3 regions of the Pseudomonas sp. NY8896 genome follow, and region 3 is predicted to be linked to each of the others. Evidence: riboswitches for the same ligand, from Rfam matches in the RefSeq annotation. Region 3 holds a riboswitch; each other region holds the start of a gene.
The links. A riboswitch is a leader RNA that binds a small molecule or an ion and turns the genes downstream of it on or off. The one in region 3 is predicted to bind thiamine pyrophosphate.
Positions count from the first base shown of each region.

Region 1: it holds a riboswitch for thiamine pyrophosphate, as region 3 does, so the genes downstream of both, thiC (phosphomethylpyrimidine synthase ThiC) here and Q9451_RS16835 (TenA family protein) in region 3, are expected to answer to the same signal.
Region 2: it holds a riboswitch for thiamine pyrophosphate, as region 3 does, so the genes downstream of both, thiC (phosphomethylpyrimidine synthase ThiC) here and Q9451_RS16835 (TenA family protein) in region 3, are expected to answer to the same signal.

Region 1 is NZ_CP132350.1:1,106,077-1,116,591, forward strand. It holds gene Q9451_RS04895 (LysR family transcriptional regulator) at 1-644, shown strand, start outside; gene waaA (lipid IV(A) 3-deoxy-D-manno-octulosonic acid transferase) at 656-1,927, shown strand; gene Q9451_RS04905 (TolC family outer membrane protein) at 2,018-3,454, opposite strand; TPP riboswitch at 3,615-3,721, shown strand; gene thiC (phosphomethylpyrimidine synthase ThiC) at 3,877-5,757, shown strand; gene cytX (putative hydroxymethylpyrimidine transporter CytX) at 5,923-7,206, shown strand; gene Q9451_RS04920 (RsiV family protein) at 7,175-7,921, opposite strand; gene Q9451_RS04925 (NUDIX domain-containing protein) at 8,107-8,724, shown strand; gene Q9451_RS04930 (DUF1249 domain-containing protein) at 8,715-9,167, shown strand; gene cpdA (3',5'-cyclic-AMP phosphodiesterase) at 9,253-10,053, shown strand; gene Q9451_RS04940 (YqiA/YcfP family alpha/beta fold hydrolase) at 10,164-10,515, shown strand, end outside.
Region 2 is NZ_CP132350.1:443,369-453,883, forward strand. It holds gene Q9451_RS01920 (hypothetical protein) at 1-630, opposite strand, end outside; gene Q9451_RS01925 (aldo/keto reductase) at 683-1,495, opposite strand; gene Q9451_RS01930 (FAD-dependent oxidoreductase) at 1,492-2,667, opposite strand; gene Q9451_RS01935 (multidrug efflux SMR transporter) at 2,746-3,078, opposite strand; gene Q9451_RS01940 (LysR family transcriptional regulator) at 3,166-4,056, shown strand; gene waaA (lipid IV(A) 3-deoxy-D-manno-octulosonic acid transferase) at 4,068-5,339, shown strand; gene Q9451_RS01950 (TolC family outer membrane protein) at 5,430-6,866, opposite strand; TPP riboswitch at 7,027-7,133, shown strand; gene thiC (phosphomethylpyrimidine synthase ThiC) at 7,289-9,169, shown strand; gene cytX (putative hydroxymethylpyrimidine transporter CytX) at 9,335-10,515, shown strand, end outside.
Region 3 is NZ_CP132350.1:3,763,679-3,774,193, reverse strand. It holds gene Q9451_RS16865 (LLM class flavin-dependent oxidoreductase) at 1-175, shown strand, start outside; gene Q9451_RS16860 (ABC transporter substrate-binding protein) at 185-1,792, shown strand; gene Q9451_RS16855 (ABC transporter permease) at 1,789-2,748, shown strand; gene Q9451_RS16850 (ABC transporter permease) at 2,745-3,587, shown strand; gene Q9451_RS16845 (ABC transporter ATP-binding protein) at 3,584-5,200, shown strand; gene tenA (thiaminase II) at 5,319-5,978, opposite strand; gene Q9451_RS16835 (TenA family protein) at 5,981-6,628, opposite strand; TPP riboswitch at 6,708-6,822, opposite strand; gene Q9451_RS16830 (Ig-like domain-containing protein) at 7,074-10,469, shown strand.

The DNA.
Region 1 (10,515 bases), 2.7 Mb from region 3:
TGGATGGTCGCGCCCTGGCCCTGATGCGTGGGCAGGAGGCCTTGCTGCGGGTTGCTCAGGATGAGGCCATGCCTTATCAACCGGTGATCGACAGCCTCGACGAACTGGCCAGCCGCTTCCCGTACCTGGAGGTACAACTGGCCAGCGGCGCCCAGGGCGATGTAGCGCGCAAGCTGGTTGAGCGCCGAGCCGATCTTGGGCTGTTCTTCCACCATGAAAGCATCCCGTCTTCGCTGGAGCGTCGCGTCCTGGGCAGCGTCGAAATGGTCACGGTGTGCGCAGTCGGCCACCCGCTCGCGGGGCAAGGCCGGGCAACCCGCCAGCAACTGGCGCGCCACCGGCAATTACTCATCACCCCACAGCAAAGTGGTTACCCTGGCGGCGAGGCAATCAGCCCGCAGGTATGGCGTGCCGACAGCTTCTACGCCATGGCTGAACTGCTGATGCGCGGCCTGGGCTGGGCCTGGCTGCCGCGGCACGTGGTGCAGTACCCGACCTACCAGGCGCACATGGTCGAACTGGACAGTGAGTGGCGCCCGCCGGCGCTGGTGGCGGAGCTGGCCTGGCGCCGCGATGAGCCACTGGGGCCCGCTGCGCAGTGGCTGGCCGAGCGCTTTGCAGTACACCTGCGTGCGATCGGGTAAACTTCGCCGCCATGAACAGAACACTCTATACCTTGCTGTTTCACCTGGGCCTGCCGCTGGTTGCGCTGCGCCTGTACCTGCGCGCACGCAAGGCGCCGGCCTATGGCCAGCGTATCGGTGAGCGCTTTGCCTTCAAGCTGCCGACCATGCGCCAGGGCGGCATCTGGGTGCATGCGGTGTCGGTGGGTGAGAGCATTGCTGCCGCGCCCATGGTGCGTGCCCTGCTCAAGGCCTACCCCGAACTGCCCATCACCCTTACCTGCATGACTCCCACCGGTTCCGAGCGTATTCGCGCCATGTTCGCCGACGAACCGCGCGTGCAGCACTGCTACCTGCCCTACGACCTGCCATGGGCGGCGGGGCGTTTTCTCGATCATGTGCGGCCGAAGCTGGGCATCATCATGGAAACCGAGCTGTGGCCCAACCACATCCACCAGTGCGCCAAACGCGGGATTCCGGTAGCGCTGGCCAATGCGCGGTTATCCGAGCGCTCGGCCCGTGGTTATGGGCGCTTTGCCAAGCTGACCCGGCCGATGCTGGCCGAAATGAGCCTGATTGCCGTGCAGACCGAAACCGAGGCGCAGCGTTTCCGTGACCTGGGTGCGCGCACTGAGTGCGTGCAGGTCACCGGTTCGATCAAGTTCGACCTGAAGATTGATGAGCAACTGCTACCACGTGCAAAGGCACTGCGTGAGCAGTGGGGTGCCGAGCAGCGCCCAGTGTGGATTGCTGCCAGCACCCATGAAGGCGAGGATGCGCTGATTTTGCAGGCGCACCGGCAGTTGTTGCAGGTGCATGGCGATGCCTTGCTGATCCTGGTGCCGCGCCATCCCGAGCGATTCAATGCGGTACACGCGTTGTGCAGCGAGCAATTCGCCACCGTGCGCCGTTCTGCTGGCACGCTGGTCGATGGGCAAACCCGGGTATTGCTGGGCGACACCATGGGCGAACTGCTGTTCCTGTATGCCTTGGCCGACATTGCCTTCGTCGGTGGCAGCCTGGTAGCGACCGGCGGGCACAACCCGTTGGAGCCTGCGGCGCTTGCCTTGCCGGTGCTCATGGGGCCGCATGTGTTCAACTTCCTCGAAATCAGCGCGATGCTGCGCGAGGCGGGGGCGTTGCAGCAGGTGGATGATACCGATGGACTGGCCGGTGCTGTGCGGCGTCTGGTCGAGCTGCCGCAGGATGCCCAACGCATGGGTGAGGCGGGCAGGGCGGTGATGCAGGCCAATCAGGGGGCGCTGCAGCGCTTGCTCGATGGGCTGAGTGCGCTTATCCGCTGATTATTGCATCGCCTTCTTCGCGGGCTTGCCCGCTCCCACAGGATTTGAATTGTGGGAGCGGGCGAGCCCGCGAAAAAGCCAACATCTATCTCAAGGGCGGCGCTCGAAGTTCTTCGCCGCGGCAGCCGCCAGGTCCGGTGGCAGGAAGTCCTTGTCCGGGTTGTAGTCCGCTTTCAGGTAACGCTTGAGGTCCTGCAGGTCTTGCGGGCTCAGGGTGCCGGCTGCCTGCTTCAGGCTCAGGTTGTCGAGAATGTAGTCATAGCGGCTGTTGTTGTAGTCGCGCACCGAGGTGTACAGCTGGCGCTGGGCATCGAGCACGTCGACGATGTTGCGTGTACCGACCTGGTAACCGATTTCGGTGGCTTCCAGCGCACTCTGGTTGGAGATGATCGACTGCTTGCGCGCCTGTACCTGCTCTACATCGGTGTTCACCGCGCGGTGCAGGTTGCGGGTGTTTTCCACCACCTGGCGGCGCAGGCTTTCGCGTTGCTGCTCGCTCTGGCTCAGGCGCTGGTAGGCCTCGCGCACCTGCGAGCTGGTCAGGCCGCCGCTGTAGATCGGGATGTTCAGTTGCAGGCCGATGCTGGTCTGCTCGACATCGCCGCCGTAGCGCGTGACGGGGGCTGGTGCGGGGTTGGTGAAACCGAAGTTGTCGTTGTCACCTTTCTGGTACTTGGCCACTGCGTCAAGGGTCGGCGCATGGCCGGCCTTGCGCTGGCGCAGGGTTTCTTCGGCGGCGGAAACCGCGTAGTTGGTCGCCAACAGGTTGAGGTTCTGGCGACCAGCGGTTTCTACCCAGGCCTTGGCGTCGTTAGGTGTAGGCACCTGCACCGGCAGGGTGTGCACCACCCCCTGGATCGAGGTGTATTCGCGGTTGGTCAGGGTCACCAGGGCCTCGAAGGCGTCTTGCACCTGGCGTTCGGCGATGATCCGGTTGGCCCGGGCGGTGTCGTAGCTGGCTTGGGACTGCAGCACGTCGGTCTTGTCGGAAAGGCCGACGTCGAAGCGTTCGTTGGACTGGTCCAGCTGGCGTTTGAAGGCCGCTTCCTCGGCCTTGGTCGCGGCCAGGTTGTCCTGTGCGCGAAGTACGGCGAAGTAGTTCTGCGCGGTTTGCAGGATCAGGTTCTGCTCGGTCGCCGACAGCTCCAGCGCTGCCTGTTCGTTGACCGCTTCGGCCGCTTGCAGCTGGAACCAGCGGTCAGCGCGGAAGATCGGCTGAGCCAGGGTGGCGCTCCAGGTGTTGCCGCTGCGGTTGCTGGTGGTCGATGGTTCGTCCAGCTTGGTGCGCGTGTTCAGCATTTCTGCGCCGGCCGACAGGTTTGGCAGCAACCCGGCACGGGCTTGGGGCACCACCTCTTTGCGGGCGCCGTAATCGGCGCGTGCCGCCGCCAGGTCGGCGTTGTTGTCGACCGCTTCCTGATAGACGCTGACCAGGTCGGTCTTTACTGATTGGGGCACGTCCGCTGCCCAGACCACTCCGTTGGACGCACAAGACACGGCTATCGCCAGTGAGAGTTTGCGCAGCATAGAGGCAATCCTTGTACGAAATTTAATTACTGAACTGTTGAGTATCGCGCGACGGGCCAGTGTAGTGCCATGCGCACCCGGCAACAATCGCTTGGTGTGCCTTTCATCATCCGCGCATTTACCCGCTTGGCTTTGCCGACCACTCCAGTCTAGACTGCGCAGGTTCTTGTCGGGGTGCCTTGAAGCAAAGGCTGAGATCGCAGAGGTGCGGATCCCGTTGAACCTGATCAGGTTAGCGCCTGCGTAGGGAACAAGATTGCTCGCCTTCCCGGGGAGCCTCTTGTGCCAGGTCCGGGATTGTCACAGCTGCATGCAGCTTCAGGCACCCCCATACCCGGCACTGCACTCCAAAGAGGGTGCGTCCGCGCGTTTCAGGTTCACCCCGACATTCCACTGCTAGGAAGCCGTCTGGAGAGCCTGTGATGACCAAACAAGAAAAAGCGATCAACCTCAGCGAATCGGCACAAGTCGATCAGCAGTCCGTGCAACCGTTCCCGCGTTCGCGCAAGGTCTATGTCGAAGGCTCGCGCCCGGACATCCGTGTACCCATGCGTGAAATCAGCCTGGATGACACCCCTACCGATTTTGGTGGCGAGACCAATGCCCCGGTGCTGGTGTACGACACCTCCGGCCCATACACCGACCCCAACGTGATCATCGACGTGCGCAAAGGCCTGGCCGACGTGCGTTCAGCGTGGATCGACGCCCGTGGTGACACCGAGCGCCTGGACGGCCTGAGCTCCGACTTCGGCCAGCAGCGCCTGAACGACGCCGAGCTGGCCAAGCTGCGTTTCGCCCATGTGCGCAACCCGCGTCGTGCCAAGGCGGGTGCCAACGTCTCGCAGATGCACTATGCCCGCCGGGGCATCATCACCGCCGAGATGGAATACGTGGCCATCCGCGAAAACATGAAGCTGCAGGAGGCCCGCGCAGCTGGCCTGCTCAAAGAGCAGCATGCTGGCCACAGCTTCGGTGCCAACATCCCGAAAGAAATCACCCCCGAATTCGTCCGCCAGGAAATCGCCCGTGGCCGCGCGATCATTCCGGCCAACATCAACCACCCGGAAGTTGAGCCGATGATCATCGGCCGCAATTTCCTGGTGAAGATCAACGGCAACATCGGCAACAGCGCCTTGGGGTCCTCGATCGAGGAAGAAGTGGCCAAGCTGACCTGGGGCATCCGCTGGGGCTCGGACACGGTCATGGACCTGTCCACCGGCAAGCACATTCACGAAACCCGCGAGTGGATCATCCGCAACTCGCCGGTGCCGATCGGCACCGTGCCGATCTATCAGGCCCTGGAAAAGGTCAACGGCGTGGCCGAGGACCTGATCTGGGAGCTGTTCCGCGACACACTGATCGAGCAGGCCGAGCAGGGGGTGGACTACTTCACTATCCACGCCGGTGTGCTGCTGCGTTATGTGCCGCTGACCGCCAAGCGTGTCACCGGTATCGTCAGCCGTGGGGGCTCGATCATGGCCAAGTGGTGCCTGGCGCATCACAAGGAAAACTTCCTGTACACCCACTTCGACGAAATCTGCGAAATCATGAAGGCCTACGACGTCAGCTTCTCGCTGGGCGACGGCCTGCGCCCTGGCTCGATTGCCGACGCCAACGACGCCGCGCAGTTCGGTGAGCTGGAAACCCTCGGCGAACTGACCAAGATTGCCTGGAAGCACGACGTGCAATGCATGATCGAAGGCCCTGGCCACGTGCCGATGCAGTTGATCAAAGAGAACATGGACAAGCAGCTGGAGTGCTGCGACGAAGCGCCGTTCTACACCCTCGGCCCACTGACCACCGACATTGCTCCGGGCTACGACCACATCACTTCGGGTATTGGTGCGGCGATGATCGGCTGGTTCGGTTGCGCCATGCTGTGCTACGTCACGCCCAAGGAACATTTGGGCCTGCCGAACAAAGACGACGTCAAGACCGGCATCATCACCTACAAGATCGCCGCGCATGCCGCCGACCTTGCCAAGGGCCACCCAGGTGCGCAGATTCGCGACAACGCCCTGTCGAAGGCGCGTTTCGAGTTCCGTTGGGAAGACCAGTTCAACCTTGGCCTTGACCCGGACACGGCCCGTGCCTTCCACGACGAGACGCTGCCGAAGGAATCGGCCAAGGTCGCGCACTTCTGCTCGATGTGCGGGCCGAAGTTCTGCTCGATGAAGATCACCCAGGAAGTGCGTGAGTACGCCGCCAAGATCGAGGCCGTGGATGTGACGGTCGAAGAAGGCATGCGTGAGCAGGCCGAGCGGTTCCGCCAGGAAGGCAGCCAGCTGTACCACAAAGTGTAAGAACGCTGGGGCCGCTTAGCGGCCCTTTCGCGACACAAGGCCGCTCCCACAGGGACCGCACAAGGCTCAAGGCCTGCGCGGCCACTGTGGGAGCGGCCTTGCGTCGCGATTCGAGGACGAAGTCCTTGCCAAGAACACCAACAACATTGCCGGCGAGCGCCAACCATGACATCACCCAGCCAATTCTCCCCCGACCACCCGGTCCCCACCCACCAGCGTATCTTCGGTGCCCGCGACCTGTTTTCGCTGTGGTTCTCCCTAGGCATCGGCCTGATGGTGCTGCAAGTCGGTGCCATGCTGGCGCCAGGCCTGGGCCTTGCCGGCGCGGTGCTGGCCATCGCCCTGGGCACCGGTGTCGGTGTGCTGTTGCTGGGCGCCGCCGGGGTGATCGGCAGCGACACCGGCCTGTCCGCCATGGGCACGTTGAAACTCAGCCTGGGCAGCCATGGCGCGCGTTTGCCGGCGTTGCTCAACCTGCTGCAACTGGTGGGCTGGGGCGCGTTCGAAATCATCGTCATGCGCGATGCTGCCAGCCTGTTGGGCGCGCGAGCCTTCGGTGAGGAGAGTGCCTGGAACAGCCCGATGCTGTGGACCCTGTGTTTCGGTGCGCTAGCCACCTTGCTGGCCGTCAGCGGGCCACTGGCCTTCGTGCGCAAGGTGCTGCGCGCCTGGGGGATCTGGTTGCTGCTGGGCGCTTGCGTCTGGCTCACCTGGAACCTGTTCGCCAAGGCCGACCTGGCTGATCTGTGGAGCCGCGCGGGTGACGGTTCGATGTCCCTGGCGGTGGGCTTTGATATCGTCATCGCCATGCCGCTGTCCTGGTTGCCACTGATTGCCGACTACTCGCGTTTCGCCCGCAACGGCAAGCATGTGTTCGGTGGCACGGTCGTGGGCTATTTCATCGGCAACACCTGGCTGATGAGCCTGGGCGTGGCCTACACCCTGGCTTTCGCCGCCAGTGGCGAAGTCAATGCGCTGCTGCTGGCGCTGGCGGGGGCCGGCATGGGTATCCCGTTGCTGCTGATTCTGCTGGATGAGTCGGAAAAAGCCTTCGCCGACATCCACTCGGCGGCAGTTTCAACCGGTGTGCTGCTGCCGCTGAAGGTCGAGCACCTGGCACTTGCGATCGGCGTGCTGTGCACCTTGATCGCCCTGCTGGCCCCCTTGGCCCAGTATGAGAACTTCCTGTTGCTGATCGGTTCGGTATTCGCGCCGCTGTTCGGTGTGGTGCTGATGGACCATTACGTGATCCGTCGTCGTCGCCTGCCTGCGCAAATCGATGGCTTGCACTGGCAAGCGCTGGTGGCCTGGTTTGCGGGTGTGGCGGCCTATCACCTGATTGCCGCTAATGCACCGGAACTGGGCGCTACCCTGCCAGCATTGCTGCTGGCAGGTGTGCTGCATGGGCTGCTAAGCCTCAGCCGCGGCCGGGAAACAGCTCAGGCTTGAGCACGCCATTGAGGCGTGGGTAGGGGATCTTCAATTCCACGTGGCCCATGGAGTAGGGCGCGATGGCATAGACCTCGTACTTGACCACTACCGCGCCGTACGTCAGGGCGATGTGCGGCGACTTCTTGAACGGCCAGGTTTTGACGAACTCGGCGTCCTTGTCCATGCCCACGCTCATCAACCAGGCGCGGTGTGACTCCTCGACGGTTTTCCAGAAGGTGTCCTCCTGGCCCGGCACCAACATGTCCTGCAGGGTCAGTACCTTGTCCAGCTTGCGCGAGTAGTTGATGAAGCCACGCCCCGGCATGCCGTGGGCGCCACCGCTGTCCAGGTAGCTGGACAACTCGATGATCACCAGCCCGTCATGCTGCTCGCGTACCTTGGCCTGCAAGTAGCTGCTGTTACGTTTGTCGGCATTGGCCAGGTATTGCTGTTCGTAGGCCTGCAGGGTGCTTGGCGCGGTGCCATGCTGATTGTCTTCGGTCAATTGCAGCAGGCGTTTTTCAACGATGCCATCGAGCTTGGGCAGGGCCGGGAAGTGGACCATGTCGATATTCACCAGCGGGCAGTCACGCTCGCTGCAGCCGGGTTTGACATGCTCCCAGGCGTCGCGCTTGACCTCGAGCGGAGCCCGGTAGTTGGGCGTGAACAGGCTCTGGCAGGCGCCTAGAGCGAGTGCCAGCACGGCCACGGAAGTCAGTTTGACAAGTGTCATGATGATCCTTGCAGAACAGGGAAAAGTCGGCCTTTGACCGTCTGCGCGGCCTTCAGTTCGCCACTAAGCTAACAGAGTGAAGACCTGCTGTCCCGAGTGCGCCAGCGGTTGCCAGAAAGGGATGAAACCGGCAGGCGTGCAGAGTAGGATGGCGCGAAGCAGTATTCGAGGTAATGAGGATTTCCATGTCAGACGCGTTGAACTCAGTGCCCAAGGGCTTCGAAATCATCGAGCGGGCCAATTGCTTCCAGGGCTTTTACAAGCTCGACAAGCTACGCCTGCGCCATGAGTTGTTTGCCGGGGGCATGGGCCGCGAGATCAGCCGTGAACTGTTCGTGCGCCATGATGCCGTGTGCGTGCTGCCGTACGACCCGTTGCGCGATGAAGTGGTGCTGATCGAACAGTTCCGTGTGGGTGCACTGGACAAGGTCGATAACCCCTGGCTGATCGAAATGGTTGCCGGGCTGATCGACAAGGACGAGCAACCCGAGGAAGTCGCTCACCGCGAAGCTGAGGAAGAAGCTGGCCTGACATTCAGCGCCCTGTGGCCTATGACGCGTTACTTCCCGTCGCCTGGCGGTAGTGACGAATATGTTCACCTGTTCCTTGGCCGTTGCAGCAGCCAGGGCGCGGGCGGCCTGCATGGCCTGGAAGAAGAGGGTGAAGACATCCGTGTGCGTGTGTGGTCGTTCGAGGATGCCTTGCAGGCGGTGCGCGACGGGCGCATCTGCAACGCAGCGACCATCATTGGCCTGCAATGGCTGGCGCTGAACCGTGACGAAGTACGAGGTATGTGGAAGTGAACCTGCTGCGTGAGCGCTATCGAGTCGACCTGGTCGGGCTGCAGGCAGCCTGCGAGGCCAACTACGCCCGGCTGATGCGTCTGTTGCCTGACATGCGCACCACTCAAAGCTCGCGCCGTATCGGTATGACCCAGGGCGACCAGATGCTTGGCGTGCTGGTACTCGACGTGGTCCTGGCCTGCCCGTATACCACCACCCTGCATGTGCGCCAGGAACACAGCCTGCCGTGGTTGCCCGTGCCGCACCTGGAGGTGCAGGTGTACCACGATGCACGCATGGCCGAAGTGGTCAGCGCCGAACACACCCGGCGCCTGCGCAGTATTTACCCCTACCCGAACGCGGCCATGCATCAGCCGGACGAAAAGGCCCAGCTCAACCTGTTCCTCGGTGAATGGCTCAGCCACTGCCTGGCCTGTGGCCATGAACTGGCAAGTGTTCGCTGAATTGTGACGTGGGTCGGTTGCGGGTGTTTGCTCGTGACCTTCGCGCAGCCATAATTCGTGCTGAAATCGTTCGAGGAGATGGCCGTTGTCGCCGCCAGACCAATCCCGCCCCGTGCATGTGGTGCAACTGACTGATGCCCACCTGTTCGCCGACCCGGCCGGCAGCATGCTGGGCCTGAAAACCCGTGACAGCCTGCGCCATGTGGTGGCCCAGGTGCGGCGCGAGCAGCCGCTTGTCGATTTGTTGCTGTGTACGGGCGACCTGTCCCAGGACGCCAGCGTTGCATCCTATGAAGCGTTTCGTGAACTGACCGCAACGTTTGCCGCGCCCACCCGCTGGTTGCCGGGCAACCATGACGAGGCCCAGGTGATGGCGCACGTGGCGCCAGAGCTGGTACAAGCGGTCACCGATATGGGTACGTGGCGCGTCATCATGCTCAACACCGCCGTGCACGGCGCTACCCACGGGTTTCTCGAAGATGGCCAGTTGGCCGTGTTGAAAGAAGCCTTGAAAGATGCGGGCGAGCGGCATTGCCTGGTGTGTTTCCACCATCAGCCGGTGGACATTGGCTGCGCCTGGATCGCGCCGATCGGCTTGCGCAATGCCCAGGCGCTGTTCGACATTGTCGAGGGTTATCCACAGGTGCGGGCCTTGCTGTGGGGGCATGTGCATCAGGAGTGGGATGAAGTACGCGGGGGGCGGCGTTTGCTGGCTACTCCGTCGACCTGTATCCAGTTCGCCGCACGCAGCGAAGACTTCAAAGTGAGCGAAGAACAGCCGGGCTACCGCTGGTTGCGTCTGCATGCCGACGGGCGGCTGGAAACCGGGGTGGAGCGGGCGCTGGACTTCGCTGTGAAACTCGACTTCGATAGCCCAGGGTATTGAAGAAATTGTTGCGAAACCCGTGACACTGCGTCAAAACCCGGCGAACGCGCTACACTGCGCGTCCCTGCGCCCGCACCATCAGGCGCGAAGCCACAGATTCCGGGGGCAGCATGTCGGGTTCCATCCTCTATATCCATGGCTTCAACAGCTCGCCGCTTTCGACCAAGGCGCGCCAGCTCGAAGCCGTGATGCAGCAACTGGGCTTGTCGGCCCAGCTACGTGTGCCCGCCTTGCACCACCACCCACGCCAGGCCATCGCCCAGCTCGAAGCGGCCATCGCCGAACTTGGTGCGCCACTGTTGGTGGGCAGTTCGCTCGGCGGCTACTATGCCACCCATCTGGCCGAGCGCCATGGCCTCAAGGCGTTGCTGGTCAACCCGGCGGTAACCCCGCACAAGCATTTCGACGGTTACCTGGGCACCCAGCGCAATCACTACAGCGGTGAAACCTGGGAGCTGACCC
Region 2 (10,515 bases), 3.3 Mb from region 3:
GTGGAACAGGCTGAGTTTCTTGGCCTCACGGGGTACCTGCAGGCGCATATCGTAGATCAGTTGCAGCGAGGCGGTGGGCAAGTGCACATAGGCCCGTGGGCGCTCCAGCAGCATCAGCTGGCCGCAGTGTACCGGGCGTGCTGCGCCGGACTGCGGGGCCAGCACGAAGTGCGGCGTTTCACGGTAGTGCAGGGCGGCAGCGTAAGGGACGGGCAGCCAGGTATCGTTGAAACGCCCGCCAAGCCAGCCCTCTGGGGTTTCCAGCAGGCACTCCTCGGCCACTTCCTGCACAGCCGTGTGCAGCGGCAGGTTCAACTCCTGCGCCGGTACATAACCGGAAATCAGTTTCAGCACCACGTCGCCACGGTCTTGCCGGCGCTGGCGCACCAGCACCCAGTAATCGCGGTTTTGCCAATGCAGGGTAAGGCGCACCGACACGCCCAGGTTTGCCAGTTCGACCACAAAACGCTGCACGTCGGGTAACTGGATCGCCTTGCGCCGCTGCTGGGTCTGGGCAAAGTTCAGCGGCATGCCGATGCTTTGGTAGATCAGGCCTTCAGCCGTGGCCTCGACATGCAGTGGCAGTGTCTTGAAGTTGCTCGGGTTCTTGCGGATCAGCGTTCGCGCCACGAGGCTACTCCTTGCGTCGGGTCAGTCTCCTGGCCCTTGGGCCAGGGGTAACTCAATGCTGGCCCAGGATACGGGCGACGGTGGCCACGTTATGGGCCAGGTGCAACGGGTTGATGGTGCCGACGATAGCACTGCTGACGCCGGGGTGGGCGAACAGCAGCTCGAAGCTGGCCTGCACCGGGTCAACGCCCGGGGCCAGGCAGATATGCCCGCTGGCCAGGGCCTTTTTTACCAGGATGGCCTTGCCGTGTTCGGCAGCGTAGTCCAGCACCGGGCGTTCTGCCTGCTCGTTGAGGTTGTAGGTGACCATGGCGCAGTCGCCTTGCTCCAGCGCCTTCAGGCCGCCGGCGACGGTCTTGCCCGACAGGCCGAAGCCAAGGATCTTGCCCTCCTGCTTGAGCGCTGCCAGGGTCTGGTAGACCTCCTGCTGTTCGAGGATGGCCAGGTCGTTACCGTCGGAATGTACCAGTACCAGTTCGATGCGGTCGGTTTCCAGGCGTCGCAGGCTGCGCTCCACCGAGCGGCGGGTGTGGGCGGCACTGAAATCGAAATGCGATTGGCCTTGATCGAATTCTTCGCCGACCTTGCTGACGATCACCCATTCATCGCGCTGGCCGCGCAGCAGCGGGCCGAGGCGTTCTTCACTGCGGCCATAAGCCGGGGCGGTGTCGATCAGATTGATGCCAAGCTCGCGGGCCTGGGCCAGCAGCAAGCGGGCTTCGTCATCGCCGGGGATGGTGAAGCCGGTGGGGTATTTCACACCTTGGTCGCGGCCCAGTTTTACCGTGCCCAGGCCCAGCGGTGAAACCTTGAAGCCGGTGCTGCCCAGCGGGCGATGGAAGTCGTGCAGGGTTGGCAAGGTCATGGCAGCAGTTGCTCCCAAGCCGGTACGCCCAGCGGTGGGCGTGGCAGGTCGGCCAGGTCGGCTTGTGCTTGTGGACGGATGCCGTCGCGCTCCAGGTGGCTGATGACCCGGTCGCTGAAGTCAGGTGCCAGCGCCAGCTTGGTCGGCCAGCCCACCAGCAGGCGCTGCTGGTCGGCAAGGAAGGCATTGTCCGGGCGTACCAGGCCCGATTGCGCAGGTTCGGCGCGGTCGACGCGCAGGGCGGCCCAGCGCACCAAGCTTTGGTCGACCCATGGCAGCAGGTTGGCGATTTCCTTTTGCGCTGCGGCGATTTGTGCGGCTGGCTCGCGCGCCACGCCATCGGCTTCGGCCAGGTCGCCGCCCAGGTACCAGACCCACTGGCCATCGGCTGCCGGATGGGTGGTCACCGTAACGCGCGGCTTGGGCCCGCCACCCAGGCAGTGAGCGTAAAGGGGTTTCAGGTTGGCGCCTTTGGCCATGACCATGTGCAGCGGCCGTGTTTGCATGGCCGGTTGGTTCAGGCCCAGGGCGTGCAGCAGTTCCTCGGTGCCGGCGCCGGCGCTGAGCACGACGCGTTGGGCACGGATGTCGCGACCGTCAACGCGCAGGCCGACCAGCTCGTCGTTTTCGCGCAGCGGCTCAATGCGCTCCCCAGCCAGCAGGCTGTCGCCCGCCAGTTCGGCCAGGTTGGCCAGCAGGCTGGGCACGTCGATGACCAGTTCGGCCAGGCGGTAAACCTTGCCCTTGAAGGCGCGGTCTTGCAGGGCCGGCGGCAGTTGCTCACCTTTTACTTGGTCGACTCGCCCACGTACGGCCTTGCTGGCGAAGAAGCTGGTGAGGTTGCCGGCCAGGGTGCCTGGCGACCACAGGTAGTGCGCATCGGACAGCAGGCGAGTGCCGCTCAGGTCCAGTTCGCCGCTGCCGCTCAAGGCTTCGCGCCAGCGGCGCGGCATGTCGGCAATGGCTTCCGAGGCGCCGGTCAGGGCACCGTGGAGGGCGTACTTGGTGCCGCCGTGGATGATGCCCTGCGACTTGATGGTCTGCTCGCCGCCAAGGCTGGCGCGCTCCACCAGCACTGTCGAGTAGCCCTGGCGGCGCAGGCGGGCATTGAGCCAGAGGCCTGCGACCCCGGCGCCGACGATCAGCACGTCAGTGGAAATGGCAGATGGCATGGCGGTACCTCGAAGACTGGGACAGCTGGCAAGTATACAGGCTATACCTGAGAGGGCCCTATCGTCGGCAAGCCAGCCTCAGTGCCCAGCCGCTTTCGAAAACAGCTGTATCACCACCACGCCCCCCACAATCATGGCCATGCCCAGCATCGCCGGCACATCGAGCTTCTGCCCGTAGATCACCAATGCCGCCACACTGATCAGCACAATCCCCAGCCCCGACCAGATGGCATAGGCAATCCCTACAGGAATGCTGCGCACCACCAAGGTCAGCATCCAGAAGGCAACGCCATACCCCACCACCATCAGCAGCAGTGGCAACGGCGTGCTCAGGCCCTTCACCGCTTTCATCGAAGCGGTGGCGATGACTTCTGCGCAGATGGCAATGGCGAGGTAGGTGTAGGCATTCATGGCGGGATCCTCCGGTAACTGGTTGGGCATTCTAGACCTTGGCCAGATGCGGTAAAGTCATTACCTATCTGATATGGGGATAGGATGATGGCTGAGCAATGGAGTCTGGAGCAGTTGCGTATTTTTTTGCGCGTCGCCGAATTGCGCTCGTTTTCTGCCGTGGCCCGCGAACAACGCAAGGCCCAATCGGCCATCAGCAATGCCATCGCCCTGCTGGAAGCAGACTTGGGTGTCACGTTGTTCGAGCGCAGCAGCGGCCGGCAACCAAAACTGACCGAAAGTGGCAGCGCGTTGCTGGAAGACGCCCGCGAACTGCTACGCCAGTGCGAACACCTGGATGGTCGCGCCCTGGCCCTGATGCGTGGGCAGGAGGCCTTGCTGCGGGTTGCTCAGGATGAGGCCATGCCTTATCAACCGGTGATCGACAGCCTCGACGAACTGGCCAGCCGCTTCCCGTACCTGGAGGTACAACTGGCCAGCGGCGCCCAGGGCGATGTAGCGCGCAAGCTGGTTGAGCGCCGAGCCGATCTTGGGCTGTTCTTCCACCATGAAAGCATCCCGTCTTCGCTGGAGCGTCGCGTCCTGGGCAGCGTCGAAATGGTCACGGTGTGCGCAGTCGGCCACCCGCTCGCGGGGCAAGGCCGGGCAACCCGCCAGCAACTGGCGCGCCACCGGCAATTACTCATCACCCCACAGCAAAGTGGTTACCCTGGCGGCGAGGCAATCAGCCCGCAGGTATGGCGTGCCGACAGCTTCTACGCCATGGCTGAACTGCTGATGCGCGGCCTGGGCTGGGCCTGGCTGCCGCGGCACGTGGTGCAGTACCCGACCTACCAGGCGCACATGGTCGAACTGGACAGTGAGTGGCGCCCGCCGGCGCTGGTGGCGGAGCTGGCCTGGCGCCGCGATGAGCCACTGGGGCCCGCTGCGCAGTGGCTGGCCGAGCGCTTTGCAGTACACCTGCGTGCGATCGGGTAAACTTCGCCGCCATGAACAGAACACTCTATACCTTGCTGTTTCACCTGGGCCTGCCGCTGGTTGCGCTGCGCCTGTACCTGCGCGCACGCAAGGCGCCGGCCTATGGCCAGCGTATCGGTGAGCGCTTTGCCTTCAAGCTGCCGACCATGCGCCAGGGCGGCATCTGGGTGCATGCGGTGTCGGTGGGTGAGAGCATTGCTGCCGCGCCCATGGTGCGTGCCCTGCTCAAGGCCTACCCCGAACTGCCCATCACCCTTACCTGCATGACTCCCACCGGTTCCGAGCGTATTCGCGCCATGTTCGCCGACGAACCGCGCGTGCAGCACTGCTACCTGCCCTACGACCTGCCATGGGCGGCGGGGCGTTTTCTCGATCATGTGCGGCCGAAGCTGGGCATCATCATGGAAACCGAGCTGTGGCCCAACCACATCCACCAGTGCGCCAAACGCGGGATTCCGGTAGCGCTGGCCAATGCGCGGTTATCCGAGCGCTCGGCCCGTGGTTATGGGCGCTTTGCCAAGCTGACCCGGCCGATGCTGGCCGAAATGAGCCTGATTGCCGTGCAGACCGAAACCGAGGCGCAGCGTTTCCGTGACCTGGGTGCGCGCACTGAGTGCGTGCAGGTCACCGGTTCGATCAAGTTCGACCTGAAGATTGATGAGCAACTGCTACCACGTGCAAAGGCACTGCGTGAGCAGTGGGGTGCCGAGCAGCGCCCAGTGTGGATTGCTGCCAGCACCCATGAAGGCGAGGATGCGCTGATTTTGCAGGCGCACCGGCAGTTGTTGCAGGTGCATGGCGATGCCTTGCTGATCCTGGTGCCGCGCCATCCCGAGCGATTCAATGCGGTACACGCGTTGTGCAGCGAGCAATTCGCCACCGTGCGCCGTTCTGCTGGCACGCTGGTCGATGGGCAAACCCGGGTATTGCTGGGCGACACCATGGGCGAACTGCTGTTCCTGTATGCCTTGGCCGACATTGCCTTCGTCGGTGGCAGCCTGGTAGCGACCGGCGGGCACAACCCGTTGGAGCCTGCGGCGCTTGCCTTGCCGGTGCTCATGGGGCCGCATGTGTTCAACTTCCTCGAAATCAGCGCGATGCTGCGCGAGGCGGGGGCGTTGCAGCAGGTGGATGATACCGATGGACTGGCCGGTGCTGTGCGGCGTCTGGTCGAGCTGCCGCAGGATGCCCAACGCATGGGTGAGGCGGGCAGGGCGGTGATGCAGGCCAATCAGGGGGCGCTGCAGCGCTTGCTCGATGGGCTGAGTGCGCTTATCCGCTGATTATTGCATCGCCTTCTTCGCGGGCTTGCCCGCTCCCACAGGATTTGAATTGTGGGAGCGGGCGAGCCCGCGAAAAAGCCAACATCTATCTCAAGGGCGGCGCTCGAAGTTCTTCGCCGCGGCAGCCGCCAGGTCCGGTGGCAGGAAGTCCTTGTCCGGGTTGTAGTCCGCTTTCAGGTAACGCTTGAGGTCCTGCAGGTCTTGCGGGCTCAGGGTGCCGGCTGCCTGCTTCAGGCTCAGGTTGTCGAGAATGTAGTCATAGCGGCTGTTGTTGTAGTCGCGCACCGAGGTGTACAGCTGGCGCTGGGCATCGAGCACGTCGACGATGTTGCGTGTACCGACCTGGTAACCGATTTCGGTGGCTTCCAGCGCACTCTGGTTGGAGATGATCGACTGCTTGCGCGCCTGTACCTGCTCTACATCGGTGTTCACCGCGCGGTGCAGGTTGCGGGTGTTTTCCACCACCTGGCGGCGCAGGCTTTCGCGTTGCTGCTCGCTCTGGCTCAGGCGCTGGTAGGCCTCGCGCACCTGCGAGCTGGTCAGGCCGCCGCTGTAGATCGGGATGTTCAGTTGCAGGCCGATGCTGGTCTGCTCGACATCGCCGCCGTAGCGCGTGACGGGGGCTGGTGCGGGGTTGGTGAAACCGAAGTTGTCGTTGTCACCTTTCTGGTACTTGGCCACTGCGTCAAGGGTCGGCGCATGGCCGGCCTTGCGCTGGCGCAGGGTTTCTTCGGCGGCGGAAACCGCGTAGTTGGTCGCCAACAGGTTGAGGTTCTGGCGACCAGCGGTTTCTACCCAGGCCTTGGCGTCGTTAGGTGTAGGCACCTGCACCGGCAGGGTGTGCACCACCCCCTGGATCGAGGTGTATTCGCGGTTGGTCAGGGTCACCAGGGCCTCGAAGGCGTCTTGCACCTGGCGTTCGGCGATGATCCGGTTGGCCCGGGCGGTGTCGTAGCTGGCTTGGGACTGCAGCACGTCGGTCTTGTCGGAAAGGCCGACGTCGAAGCGTTCGTTGGACTGGTCCAGCTGGCGTTTGAAGGCCGCTTCCTCGGCCTTGGTCGCGGCCAGGTTGTCCTGTGCGCGAAGTACGGCGAAGTAGTTCTGCGCGGTTTGCAGGATCAGGTTCTGCTCGGTCGCCGACAGCTCCAGCGCTGCCTGTTCGTTGACCGCTTCGGCCGCTTGCAGCTGGAACCAGCGGTCAGCGCGGAAGATCGGCTGAGCCAGGGTGGCGCTCCAGGTGTTGCCGCTGCGGTTGCTGGTGGTCGATGGTTCGTCCAGCTTGGTGCGCGTGTTCAGCATTTCTGCGCCGGCCGACAGGTTTGGCAGCAACCCGGCACGGGCTTGGGGCACCACCTCTTTGCGGGCGCCGTAATCGGCGCGTGCCGCCGCCAGGTCGGCGTTGTTGTCGACCGCTTCCTGATAGACGCTGACCAGGTCGGTCTTTACTGATTGGGGCACGTCCGCTGCCCAGACCACTCCGTTGGACGCACAAGACACGGCTATCGCCAGTGAGAGTTTGCGCAGCATAGAGGCAATCCTTGTACGAAATTTAATTACTGAACTGTTGAGTATCGCGCGACGGGCCAGTGTAGTGCCATGCGCACCCGGCAACAATCGCTTGGTGTGCCTTTCATCATCCGCGCATTTACCCGCTTGGCTTTGCCGACCACTCCAGTCTAGACTGCGCAGGTTCTTGTCGGGGTGCCTTGAAGCAAAGGCTGAGATCGCAGAGGTGCGGATCCCGTTGAACCTGATCAGGTTAGCGCCTGCGTAGGGAACAAGATTGCTCGCCTTCCCGGGGAGCCTCTTGTGCCAGGTCCGGGATTGTCACAGCTGCATGCAGCTTCAGGCACCCCCATACCCGGCACTGCACTCCAAAGAGGGTGCGTCCGCGCGTTTCAGGTTCACCCCGACATTCCACTGCTAGGAAGCCGTCTGGAGAGCCTGTGATGACCAAACAAGAAAAAGCGATCAACCTCAGCGAATCGGCACAAGTCGATCAGCAGTCCGTGCAACCGTTCCCGCGTTCGCGCAAGGTCTATGTCGAAGGCTCGCGCCCGGACATCCGTGTACCCATGCGTGAAATCAGCCTGGATGACACCCCTACCGATTTTGGTGGCGAGACCAATGCCCCGGTGCTGGTGTACGACACCTCCGGCCCATACACCGACCCCAACGTGATCATCGACGTGCGCAAAGGCCTGGCCGACGTGCGTTCAGCGTGGATCGACGCCCGTGGTGACACCGAGCGCCTGGACGGCCTGAGCTCCGACTTCGGCCAGCAGCGCCTGAACGACGCCGAGCTGGCCAAGCTGCGTTTCGCCCATGTGCGCAACCCGCGTCGTGCCAAGGCGGGTGCCAACGTCTCGCAGATGCACTATGCCCGCCGGGGCATCATCACCGCCGAGATGGAATACGTGGCCATCCGCGAAAACATGAAGCTGCAGGAGGCCCGCGCAGCTGGCCTGCTCAAAGAGCAGCATGCTGGCCACAGCTTCGGTGCCAACATCCCGAAAGAAATCACCCCCGAATTCGTCCGCCAGGAAATCGCCCGTGGCCGCGCGATCATTCCGGCCAACATCAACCACCCGGAAGTTGAGCCGATGATCATCGGCCGCAATTTCCTGGTGAAGATCAACGGCAACATCGGCAACAGCGCCTTGGGGTCCTCGATCGAGGAAGAAGTGGCCAAGCTGACCTGGGGCATCCGCTGGGGCTCGGACACGGTCATGGACCTGTCCACCGGCAAGCACATTCACGAAACCCGCGAGTGGATCATCCGCAACTCGCCGGTGCCGATCGGCACCGTGCCGATCTATCAGGCCCTGGAAAAGGTCAACGGCGTGGCCGAGGACCTGATCTGGGAGCTGTTCCGCGACACACTGATCGAGCAGGCCGAGCAGGGGGTGGACTACTTCACTATCCACGCCGGTGTGCTGCTGCGTTATGTGCCGCTGACCGCCAAGCGTGTCACCGGTATCGTCAGCCGTGGGGGCTCGATCATGGCCAAGTGGTGCCTGGCGCATCACAAGGAAAACTTCCTGTACACCCACTTCGACGAAATCTGCGAAATCATGAAGGCCTACGACGTCAGCTTCTCGCTGGGCGACGGCCTGCGCCCTGGCTCGATTGCCGACGCCAACGACGCCGCGCAGTTCGGTGAGCTGGAAACCCTCGGCGAACTGACCAAGATTGCCTGGAAGCACGACGTGCAATGCATGATCGAAGGCCCTGGCCACGTGCCGATGCAGTTGATCAAAGAGAACATGGACAAGCAGCTGGAGTGCTGCGACGAAGCGCCGTTCTACACCCTCGGCCCACTGACCACCGACATTGCTCCGGGCTACGACCACATCACTTCGGGTATTGGTGCGGCGATGATCGGCTGGTTCGGTTGCGCCATGCTGTGCTACGTCACGCCCAAGGAACATTTGGGCCTGCCGAACAAAGACGACGTCAAGACCGGCATCATCACCTACAAGATCGCCGCGCATGCCGCCGACCTTGCCAAGGGCCACCCAGGTGCGCAGATTCGCGACAACGCCCTGTCGAAGGCGCGTTTCGAGTTCCGTTGGGAAGACCAGTTCAACCTTGGCCTTGACCCGGACACGGCCCGTGCCTTCCACGACGAGACGCTGCCGAAGGAATCGGCCAAGGTCGCGCACTTCTGCTCGATGTGCGGGCCGAAGTTCTGCTCGATGAAGATCACCCAGGAAGTGCGTGAGTACGCCGCCAAGATCGAGGCCGTGGATGTGACGGTCGAAGAAGGCATGCGTGAGCAGGCCGAGCGGTTCCGCCAGGAAGGCAGCCAGCTGTACCACAAAGTGTAAGAACGCTGGGGCCGCTTAGCGGCCCTTTCGCGACACAAGGCCGCTCCCACAGGGACCGCACAAGGCTCAAGGCCTGCGCGGCCACTGTGGGAGCGGCCTTGCGTCGCGATTCGAGGACGAAGTCCTTGCCAAGAACACCAACAACATTGCCGGCGAGCGCCAACCATGACATCACCCAGCCAATTCTCCCCCGACCACCCGGTCCCCACCCACCAGCGTATCTTCGGTGCCCGCGACCTGTTTTCGCTGTGGTTCTCCCTAGGCATCGGCCTGATGGTGCTGCAAGTCGGTGCCATGCTGGCGCCAGGCCTGGGCCTTGCCGGCGCGGTGCTGGCCATCGCCCTGGGCACCGGTGTCGGTGTGCTGTTGCTGGGCGCCGCCGGGGTGATCGGCAGCGACACCGGCCTGTCCGCCATGGGCACGTTGAAACTCAGCCTGGGCAGCCATGGCGCGCGTTTGCCGGCGTTGCTCAACCTGCTGCAACTGGTGGGCTGGGGCGCGTTCGAAATCATCGTCATGCGCGATGCTGCCAGCCTGTTGGGCGCGCGAGCCTTCGGTGAGGAGAGTGCCTGGAACAGCCCGATGCTGTGGACCCTGTGTTTCGGTGCGCTAGCCACCTTGCTGGCCGTCAGCGGGCCACTGGCCTTCGTGCGCAAGGTGCTGCGCGCCTGGGGGATCTGGTTGCTGCTGGGCGCTTGCGTCTGGCTCACCTGGAACCTGTTCGCCAAGGCCGACCTGGCTGATCTGTGGAGCCGCGCGGGTGACGGTTCGATGTCCCTGGCGGTGGGCTTTGATATCGTCATCGCCATGCCGCTGTCCTGGTTGCCACTGATTGCCGACTACTCGCGTTTCGCCCGCAACGGCAAGCATGTGTTCGGTGGCACGGTCGTGGGCTATTTCATCGGCAACACCTGGCTGATGAGCCTGGGCGTGGCCTACACCCTGGCTTTCGCCGCCAGTGGCGAAGTCAATGCGCTGCTGCTGGCGCTGGCGGGGGCCGGCATGGGTATCCCGTTGCTGCTGATTCTGCTGGATGAGTCGGAAAAAGCCTTCGCCGACATCCACTCGGCGGCAGTTTCAACCGGTGTGCTGCTGCCGCTGAAGGTCGAGCACCTGGCACTTGCGATCGGCGTGCTGTGCACCTTGATCGCCCTGCTGGCCCCCTTGGCCCAGTATGAGAACTTCCTGTTGCTGATCGGTTCGGTATTCGCGCCGCTGTTCGGTGTGGTGCTGATGGACCATTACGTGATCCGTCGTCGTCGCCTGCCTGCGCAAATCGATGGCTTGCACTGGCAAGCGCTGGTGGCCTGGTTTGCGGGTGTGGCGGCCTATCACCTGATTGCCGC
Region 3 (10,515 bases):
CGGCGCCGCCGACGGTTTCAACATCATGTTCAGCGGCCTGCACTCGGCCATCGACGACTTTGTCGACGGCGTGGTGCCTGAGCTGCAACGGCGCGGGCTGTTCCAGCGCGAATACGCCGGCAGCACGCTGCGGGAAAACCTCGGCCTGCCTTACCGCGCCAACCGCTTTTTCTAAGGAGTGTTCATGTTCCGACCTTTGGCTTCATTGAGCCTGGCCATTGCCCTGGCCCTGGCCGGTTGCGACGACAAACCGGCGCAACCGGCCAGCAGCGCTGAGGCAGCCACCCCGCAGCAAGGCGGCGTGCTACGGGTAGCCTTTGACGGCGACCCCAACTGCATCGACCCGCAGCAGGCGGGCAACAACACTGCCCTCAACGTCGGCCGGCAACTGGTCGACTCGCTTACCGATCAAGACCCGCAAAGTGCTGCAATCGTGCCGTGGCTGGCCGAGCGCTGGGAGGTCAGTGACGACTCGCGCCAGTTCACTTTCCACCTGCGCGAAGGCGCCACCTTCGCAGACGGCAGCCCGCTGGATGCGGCGGCGGTGAAGGCTAATTTCGAGGCTATCGTCGCCTTGGGTGCCCAGGCGCAGCTGGCCAGTACCTACCTGGCCGGCCTGGATACCATTGAAGTGCTCGGGCCGCTTAGCGTGCGCATTGGTTTCCACCAACCCAACGCACAATTCCTCCAGGCCAGCTCTACCATGAGCCTGGGGTTGCTAGCCCCGGCCACCCTCAAGCGCTCCGCCGAGGAACGCTGCCAAGGTGCGCTGGTAGGCAGCGGGCCGTTCAATGTCAAGCGTTTCGAACATAACCGCCTGGTGCGTATCGAGGCCCGCCACGACTATGCCTGGCCATCGTCGTTGGCCGGGCACCCGGGCCGCGCCTGGCTCGACGCCATCGAGTTCCACATCCTGCCGGAATCCGGCGTGCGCCTGGGCAGCCTGTTGTCCGCGCAGATCGACGTCAACACAAGCGTGCCAGTGCAGGACGAGGCCGTGCTGCAAGCTCAGGGCGTGCCGTCGATCGCCCGTTCCAACCCTGGCATTGTCTTCAACCTGACACCCAACGAGTCGCACCCGCCGCTGGACGACGCCAATGTGCGCCGGGCACTGAACAAGGCCATCGACCGCAGCCAGTTGCAGGCGGTGATCTCGCGCTACCAGAAACCGGCCAGCTCGGTACTGGCCAGCAGCACGCCGTATTACCAAGACCTCAGTGCCAGCCTCGCCTTCGATCCCGAAGGTGCCGCCAAGCTGTTGGATGCTGCGGGCTGGGCCAAAGGTGCCGATGGCTGGCGCCAGCGCGATGGCCAGCGCCTGAGCTTCGCCCTCGACTACTGGCAGGCCACCACCCCGGTGCTGGAACTGGTGCAGCAGCAACTGCGCCAGGCTGGCGTGGAGCTGCGCCTGAACAAGTCCACCATTGGCCAGGTGAGCCTGCTGCAGAGTTCGCAAAACTACCAGCTGTGGTTCTTCAACCTGACCCGCGCCGACCCGGACGTATTGCGCACCGTGTTCCTTGCCGCAGGTCGCAACGTCAACGTGCGTGGCGCGCTGCCACTGGACCAGGCCCTGCTCGATTCGGCAGCCAGCCTGGATGCGCACAAACGTGGCGAGCTGATCGCTCAAGCCAGCCAGGCGTTACTGGAGCAAGGCCATGTCATTCCGCTGGTGGAGGCTGCAACGGTCACAGCGTTTCGCCATGCCGTGCGCGGCCTGCACTACGAAGCCTCGACCCGCCTGCAGTTTTATGACACCTGGCTGGCACAACCAGAGGCCACCAAACCATGACCACGCTGACTTATCGCCACGCCGTACCGTGGCGGCTGGCCCAGGCACTGCTGGTGCTGTGGGCTGCATTTTCCCTGTCGTTCGTCATCCTCTACGCGTTGCCCGGTGACCCGGTGGCGATCTTGCTGGCACAGAGCGGCGAGCCAGGCGCGGTAGACCCGGTAAAGGTGGCCGAATTGCGCGCTCGCTATCACCTCGATGGCAGCTTGTGGCAACAGTACGGCGGTGCACTCTGGCGCCTGTTGCAGCTGGACTTGGGCCATTCGCTGCAAAGCGGCAAGCCAGTGGCTCAGGCCCTGGCAGACGCGTTGCCCGCCACCTTGTCCCTGGCGTTCGCCGCACTGGCCCTGGCCGTGCCACTGGGCATCGGCTTGGCCCTGGCGGCGCATCAGGTACGTCAGCGCACGTTGCAGAGCGCTTTGCATAACGCCCCGGCCGTGGTGGTGTCGTTGCCGACCTTCTGGGTTGGCCTGGTGCTGTTGCAGCTGTTTTCCTTCCAGCTGCACTGGCTGCCGGCCATGGGCAATCAAGGCCCGGCCAGCCTGGTGCTGCCGGCGCTAACCCTGGCCCTGCCTTGTGCGGCGATGATCGCTCAGGTACTGGGACGTTCACTGGCCAGTGTCAGCCGCCAGCCATTCGTCCAGGCATTGCGCAGCAAAGGGCTAGGGCCTTGGCGCTTGTTGTGCGGGCACGTGCTGCACAATGCAGCAATACCGCTGCTGAGCCTGGCCGGCACCTTGCTGGGCAACCTGCTGGCCGGGGCGGTGGTGACCGAAACCGTGTTCTCACGTGAGGGTATCGGCCGCCTGGCCCAGGCCGCAGTGGCCAGCCAGGACATCGCCGTGGTTCAGGGTGTGGTGTTGCTGGCTGCGGCCTTGTACGTGCTGACCAACTTGCTGACCGACCTGTTCTACCCCCTGCTCGACCCACGTATTGGCCAAGGAGGCCGGGCATGAGCGTAAAAACCGCCTATGGCCTTGTACAAGCGAAACGCTGGCCTCGCCTGCCGCTGGCATTGAGTGTCGTCCTGTTCCTGCTGGTACTGGGCTGGGCCTTTTGGCCAGAGCTGTTCAGCCGCGCCGACCCGTTGCTGGCCGATCCCAGTCAGGCCTTGCAAGCCCCTTCCGCCCGGCACTGGTTCGGCACCGACCACCTTGGCCGCGACCTGTACGCGCGCTGTGTCCATGGCGCGGCGCTGTCACTGCAGGCGACCAGTATCGCCGTGCTGATCGCTTTGCTGGTCGGCAGTCTGCTGGGTGGCATCGCCGGCTGGTTCGGTGGCCTGGCCGATCGTGCGCTGGCAGTGCTGGTGGAGGTGCTGATGGCCATTCCCGCATTGTTGCTGGCGATGGCGATTGTCACGGCGCTGGGCTTCGGCACGCTGGAAATCGCCGTAGCCGTAGGGCTGTCATCCGTGGCCATCTTCGCCCGGCTGGCCCGCGGCGAAGTGCTGCGCTGGCGCAGCCGCAGCTTTGTCGAGGCGGCGCAGGTGGCCGGTGTGGGCAGCTGGTGCAACCTCTGGCGGCATGTGTTGCCGCACGCCGCCGGGCCGCTACTGGCCTTGGCCGCACTGGAGTTCGCCAGTGCCGTGCTGGCTGTGTCGGCGTTGAGCTTCCTCGGCTTTGGCGCACCGCCACCGCAACCGGAGTGGGGCCTGCTGATCGCCGAAGGCCGCAACTACATGGTCGTGGCCTGGTGGTACACCACATTGCCGGGCTTGGTGGTGGCCGCCGTGGTGCTGGCCACTCATCAACTCGCCCATGGGCTGCAACAGTTACAGGGAGATGTGCGATGAACACCCCATTGGTGCGTATCCAGCAGTTAAGCGTCGATTATCCAGGCAACCCGCAAGCCGCCGTACAGGCGCTGGACCTGGAAATTGCCGCAGGTGAAATTGTCTGCCTGGTGGGCGAGTCCGGTTCGGGCAAATCCACTACCGCTGCGGCCCTCGCCGGGCTGCTGCCAGCCGCGGCGCGGCAGCGAGGCCAACTGTGGCTGCAAGGCCAGGCGCTGGAACAATTTGCTGAACGTGACTGGTGCCAACGCCGTGGCCGCCTGGTCGGCTTCGTGCCACAAGACCCCGGCACCTCGCTGGACCCGGTCAAGACCATCGGTGCACAGCTGGTCGAAGCCATGACCGTGCATGGCGTGCCGGGCCGTGAAGCCGGTGCGCGCGGGCTGGCACTGCTGCAGCAGGTGGGCCTCAGGGATGCCAAGCAACTGTCCCGCCGCTACCCCCATGAGCTGTCGGGTGGCATGTGCCAGCGGGTGTTGATCGCAATCGCCTTGGCCAATGACCCACCGCTGTTGATCGCCGACGAACCCACCAGCGCCCTGGATGTCAGCGTGCAGCGGCAAATTCTAGACCGCCTGCAGCAACTGGTGCGCGCACGCGGCAGCAGCTTGTTGCTCATCACCCATGACCTGGCGGTGGCGCTGGACCGTGCCGATCGCATTCTGGTGATGCGCAACGGCCAACTGCTGGAGAGCGGCACGCCCGCGCAGTTATGGCATGCACCCAAGCATCCCTACACGCGGCAGCTGCTGGCGGCCTCACCGTTGGCACGCCTGCAGCAACGGCGTACTGGCCCAGCCAGCGCAGTTGGCGAACCCCTGTTGCAGGTCAGTGGCCTGATGCGGCGTTTCAACCGGCATGCCGCGCCGGTGGTCGACGGTGTCAGCTTCACCCTGCCCCGTGGCAGTACCACCAGCCTGGTGGGCGAGTCAGGTTCGGGTAAGTCCACCACTGCCCGCATCATCCTGGCCTTGGAGCAAGCCAGTGCAGGCAGCGTGTTGTTCGACGGCCAGCCAATACTGGGCGCCAGCCGGCGCCAATTGCATGCCTACCGGCGGCGAGTGCAACTGGTCTACCAGAACCCCTGGGCTGCGTTGGACCCTAGGCACAACCTGCTGCAGATCGTCAGTGAGCCGATGCGCGCCTTTGCCATTGGCGCGCGACGAGACGATCGGCAGCGGGTGCTGGGTTTGCTGGAGCGGGTCGGGTTACCCGCCGAGTTGCTGCTGCGTCGGCCTGGAGCGTTGTCTGGTGGGCAGCGCCAGCGTGTGGCTATCGCTCGTGCCTTGGCGGCTGAACCGGAGCTGCTGGTGCTCGATGAGCCGCTGTCGGCCCTGGATGCGCCCGTGCAGGCACAGGTGTTGGCGTTGTTGCAGCGTTTGCAGGCTGAGCTGGGGCTGACCTACCTGTTCATTTCTCACGACCTGGCGACGGTGCGCGGCATCAGCGATCAGGTGCTGGTGATGCGCCAGGGGCGGCTGGTGGACCAAGGGCCGACCGAGCAGGTGTTCGAGCGGCCCGCGAGTGACTACACGCGGAGCTTGCTGGAGGATATGCCAGGATTGGGCCGGGTATTGCAGGGGGAGCGGCCCTTGGTGCGTGAGGTGGGGTGAGCCTGCAGCGATTGGGTTGGATCACCGATGCTGGGGCTGCTTCGCAGCCCATCGCGACGCAAGGCCGCTCCTACAAGGGCCTTGTGCCGCGATGGGGGCGCAAAGCGGCCGTAACGGCCTACGCAGCCCCGTCCAACCCCATCTGCCAGAAATCCGCTTCCAGGCTGGACGCCTGGCCGAAAATCCCCACCAGCTCAGCAAACCGCTGCTCTGTCATGCTTCGCGCAGCCAGTTCATCCAGATGCTTGCGCGCGGCCGCCGCCACGCCTTGGTAGCCCTCCCCGGCATATTCGCCAATCCACTCGCGGTACGGGTGGTTGCTCAAATCGCCGATGCGTTCGGCCAAGGTTCGGCCGATCTCGGCATAGCCGATCACGCAAGGTGCCAGTGCCACATGCAGCTCCAGCAGGTCGCCGGCGGCGCCGCAGTCCAGCACGTAACGGGTATACGCCACCGTCGCCTGGTGCTCTGGTGCGGCCTCGATATCAGCCTGAGTCAACCCCCAGCGCGCGCACAGGCGCAAATGCAACTCGGTTTCGTCCAGGATCGCCGCCAGCCCGGCCTGCGCGGCACGGATGTCGGCCGGGCGGCGGCTTTTGTAGGCGGCCAGCGCCCAAGCGCGGGCGAACTGGATCAGAAACAGGTAATCCTGCACCAGGTAGGTTCGGAACGCTTGCTCGCTCAGCGTGCCCTCGCCCATCTGCCGCACGAAGTCATGGTCCACGTAGCGGTTCCACTGCGGCGCGGCAGCGGTCTTGAGGCGCTCGAAGATATCCATGCTCACTGGCCCTCCGGGTAGACGGCATCGAAGAAGGCCAGCTCCAACGCCACGGTGCGCTGGTAGAAGTCACTTGCCAGCGCGGCCTGTTGCGGGCCGACGCGGTCCAGCTCGGCCTGCAGGAAGGCGACGAAGTCCTGGAATGCCGGGTTGTCGTGCAGGGTGATCCACTCGGCATGGACGAAGTTTTCCGGCATCGGTTTCGGTGCCTTCAGCGCCCAATCCAGGTACAGGCCTTCGGCAACGTTGAGCACCGCCAGGGCCGCTGCGTAGGACCGGGTGGCTGCCGCTTCGCGCATGATCGCCTTGAAACCTGCGGTAGGCGCGGTATCGGCTGGTTCATTGCGTTGCGCCGGGCTGACATCCAGGGCCTCGAAGGCGCGCAGGAAGTACGTGTTCTCGTCGCTTGAGATCATCCCGGCGAAGCGGCCGAAACGCAGGCGGGCCTCGAACGTGTCGGCGGTGGCGATGGCCGCGCCCAGCAGGGTCAGGAAGCTGTCAAGAAAGCGGTGGTCCTGTACCAGGTAGTTGACCATGATCGGGTCCGGCAGGCTGCCGTCGCACAATTGGGTCACGAAACGGTGGCCAACGGCTGCCGACCAGGTCGGCTCGTTCTGGCGGTGCAGGGACTGGCTGAAACGTTCGGTCATGTTGCTGTCCTTGATGAGGGTGACAGCGAGACCTTGGCAGTTGGCATGGACTGGGCCTCGCAGTGAGGCCGGCAAAAAGGCAGGTTACAAGCCCCATCCCTTCGCCGGCATGATCCGGATCAGGTTCGAAGGGTCACCGCGCTGCAGTGTTCAGCGGTTTCTCAGCCCATTGCCGGGCTCCCCTTGGTGGCGAACAGGTATACCCCAGTGCGTCGGGGCTGTCACGCCCCGATCCACCCAGTGAGTGGGCATTGGGTCACCCGCTTTTGGGGACTTAGGCCCATTCTTGACGCGCCATTATTTAGCGCACCCTAGGCGCCGCAAGGTTTTGTATGACAAAGCATTACTGAAATACCTGTTGGCACAGCCGTTGCTCAGGCCCAAAGACCAGGCAAAACGCCATTGATGGCCCTCAGCCATACAGCCGTGAGCGAGGCATAAGGCAATGAAAACACCTGCCGTGATTCACCCGAACCGGTATGTATTCCAGCTCTCTTCCGTCACCGCGCTGATGCTCAGCCTTGGGCTGATCACGGCCATGGCGAGCCCGCTGGACGACAACAGCCCGCCACCGCCGACGGACCCCTCGGCCTACACCGACCAGCCGGACGACCCGACCCCGGCCTTGCTCAACCTGAGCACCTTGCCAGAAGCCAACGAAGGCTCGCTGGAGCTGACCGATGGCGTGTACGGCAACCGCGATACGGTGCGTACCGACAACGTGCTGCCACCCGCCTTGCAAACCTCGGACAGGTACCCCACCAACGGCAAGCCCAGCCCGTTGTTCGGTGCGCAACCCTTCACCCAGCAACTGCTGCTTTTCGAAGAGTTCGGCCCGGAAAAACTCGACCCGACACTGCCGCCGCCAGACCTGACCTTCCCGGTGCCCACCTTGGGCGCGGCCCCGGCTCAAGACCCCAACGTAGTGGCCCGCAGCGGCCCCAGTGGCACAGCACTGGAAGCTTTCCTCAAGCAACCGGGCCTGTACCCGTTCCCGACCCAGTTCTCCAACGTGCTTGATCGAAACCCGTGGAAAGCACAGATCGAGATGTTCCTCAACCGCCACCCGGTCGGTTCGCCCGCCGAAGGCCGTCCACCAGGAAAAGGCTGGTCGCACCAGCGCTGGAACGAGTTTTATCCGCAGGCGGCATTCAAGACCGCGCAGGCTGGCGCGCGCATCAACCTTGGCCTGCGCGATCGCAGGCAAATGCACAACTACACAGTCGGGGAATTCGCCCCAGGTGGCCTGTACTACCAGACCTCCGATATCCCGACCACGCTGGGCACCACCAAGGGCATCGATACCCGCTTCCACCCGAACTTCCCGCTGCAGAACCACAAGTCGCTGTGGACCTTCGACGGCACCTTCCCGCCCAAGCTGCTGATGGTGCGCTACGGCCAGCCGATCCTGATGCGCCACTACAATGCCCTGCCGATCGACCCGTCGGCCAACGGCGGTTTTGGCCTGCACACCATCTCGACCCACGAGCACAACGGCCATTCCCCGGCCGAAAGCGATGGTTTCGCCAACGCCTACTTCTTCCCCGGCCAGTACTACGACTACCGTTGGCCGGTGCAACTGGCCGGCTACGACACCATCAACACCCGTGCCCAGGACCCGCGTGCGGCCTTCCCCTGCTCGCCGGGCGAAACCCTGTTCGTCAACGACGGCACACCGGGCCTGAAAACCTGCCAGAACGGCAGCATCAAGATTCGCGGCGACTGGCGTGAAACCATGAGCACCCACTGGTTCCACGACCACATGATGGATTTCACGGCGCAGAACGTCTACAAAGGCAACGCCGTGATGATGAACTACTACAGCGCCCTGGACCGTGGCAACGAAGCCCTGCAGGACGGCGTCAACCTGCGCTTCCCCAGCGGTTCGGGCATGCCGTGGGGTAACCGTGACTACGACGTCAACCTGGTGATAGCCGACAAGGCCTGGGATGCCAACGGCCAACTGTGGTTCAACCCGTTCAACACCGACGGCTTCCTGGGTGATCAGATCCTGGTCAACTGGCAGTACCAGCCCAAACTCAAGGTGCGTGCACGCAGCTACCGCTTCCGTATCCTCAACGGCTCGGTGTCGCGCTACTTCAAGTTTGCCGTGGTGCGGGAAATTGCCGGCACCAGTGGCGAGTTCAAAGGCCCTTCCGGCTCCAACGTATCGTATGCCCGAGTGCCGTTCCACATGATCGCCAACGACGGCAACATCATGGAGCACGCCGTGCCGTTCGACGGCACCCTGGACCTCAACGGTGACGGCAACCTGCAGGACAACAACGGCATTCTGCCGCTGCAAGGCATCGCCGAGCGCTACGACATCATCATCAACTTCGCCAAGAACGGCATCAAGGCGGGCGACAAGCTGTACTTCGTCAACCTGGAAGAGCACCGCACGGGCAAGGGCCCGGAAGGCACCATTTCGCTGGCCGACGTACTGTCGGAAAAATACAAGGCGGTGATCAAGCAGACCAGCAAAGGCCCACAGTGGGATAAAGGCGACCCAGCGGTCGGCAAGTTCCTGCAACTGTTGGTGCAGCCATACACCGGCCAGGACCTGAGCATGGACCCGGTGGCCTACGAGCCAGCCAAGCCAGGCAAAGCTGCAGGCCTGAAAATGCTGCCGCTGCCCATTGATCGCAACTCGGCTACCGACCTGGCCAAGATCAAGGATGCCCGCCACCGTGAGTTCATCTTTGGCCGCTCCGATGGCACCGACACCACCCCCTGGACCATCAAGACCGACGGTGGCTTTGGCTACAGCATGGACCCACGGCGTATCAGTGCGGCACCGCAACTGGCCAACCAGTCCACCGACGGCGGCTTCAGTGGCGACGGCACCCTGGAAGTGTGGAAGATCAAGAACGGCGGTAATGGCTGGAGCCACCCGGTACACGTGCACTTCGAGGAAGGCGTGATTCTTAGCCGTGACGGCAAGGCCCCGCCAGAATGGGAAAAATGGGCACGCAAGGACGTATACCGTATCGGGCCGGATGCCGATTCTTCGGAAGAGGTGGAAATGGCCATCCGCTTCCGCGAATTCGCCGGTACCTACATGGAGCACTGCCACAACACCCAGCATGAAGACTCGTCGATGCTATTGCGCTGGGACATTGAACACCCAGGGCAGTTCCAGGTGATGCCGACACCGCTGCCAGGGTGGGATGGCGTGCAATACATGGCGTCGGTTGGCCTGCCGACCTTCCGCACCAAAGGCCATGACGACAACGACGACCCGGCCAACAAACCACCTGTGGCGGCTAACGACAGTGCTGCAACGACCGCTGGCAAACCGATCACCCTGAACGTGCTGGCCAATGACACCGACCCGGACGGCAACGTACCGCTGACCGTGACCGGCCTCAGCCAACCGGACTCTGGCCAGGGCACCGTCAGCACGGATGGCACCACGGTGACCTATACCCCACCGGCCACGGTCGAGACGCCGTTCACTGCCAGCTTCAATTACACCGCGCGTGATGCCAAGGGTGCCGAGTCGGTAACCCCGGCCACCGTCAGCATTGCCGTGAGCCCGGCAGCCGCGGTCGACCAGGTCCAGGTCACCAGTGCCACGGTGCAGGTGCGCAGTGGCAACCGCTACACCTGGGACGTGGCGGGCACGACTTCGGTGGCGACCGGCAACAGCATCAGTGTGACTGCAGCGTCTACCAGCGGCCCGCTGAATCTGGGCAATGCCACGCTGACGGTCGCCACCTCCGGTGCTCGCTGGAAGCTGTCGGTGACCACCACCGGCACGGGCCCGGCAACGCCGGCAACGGTGACCGTGAAATCGGCCCTGGGGCAAAGTGTGACGGTGCCGATCAGCATCAAGTAACCGACGCGTGAAACGGGGCCGCTGTGCGGCCCCACTTCAACCAAGC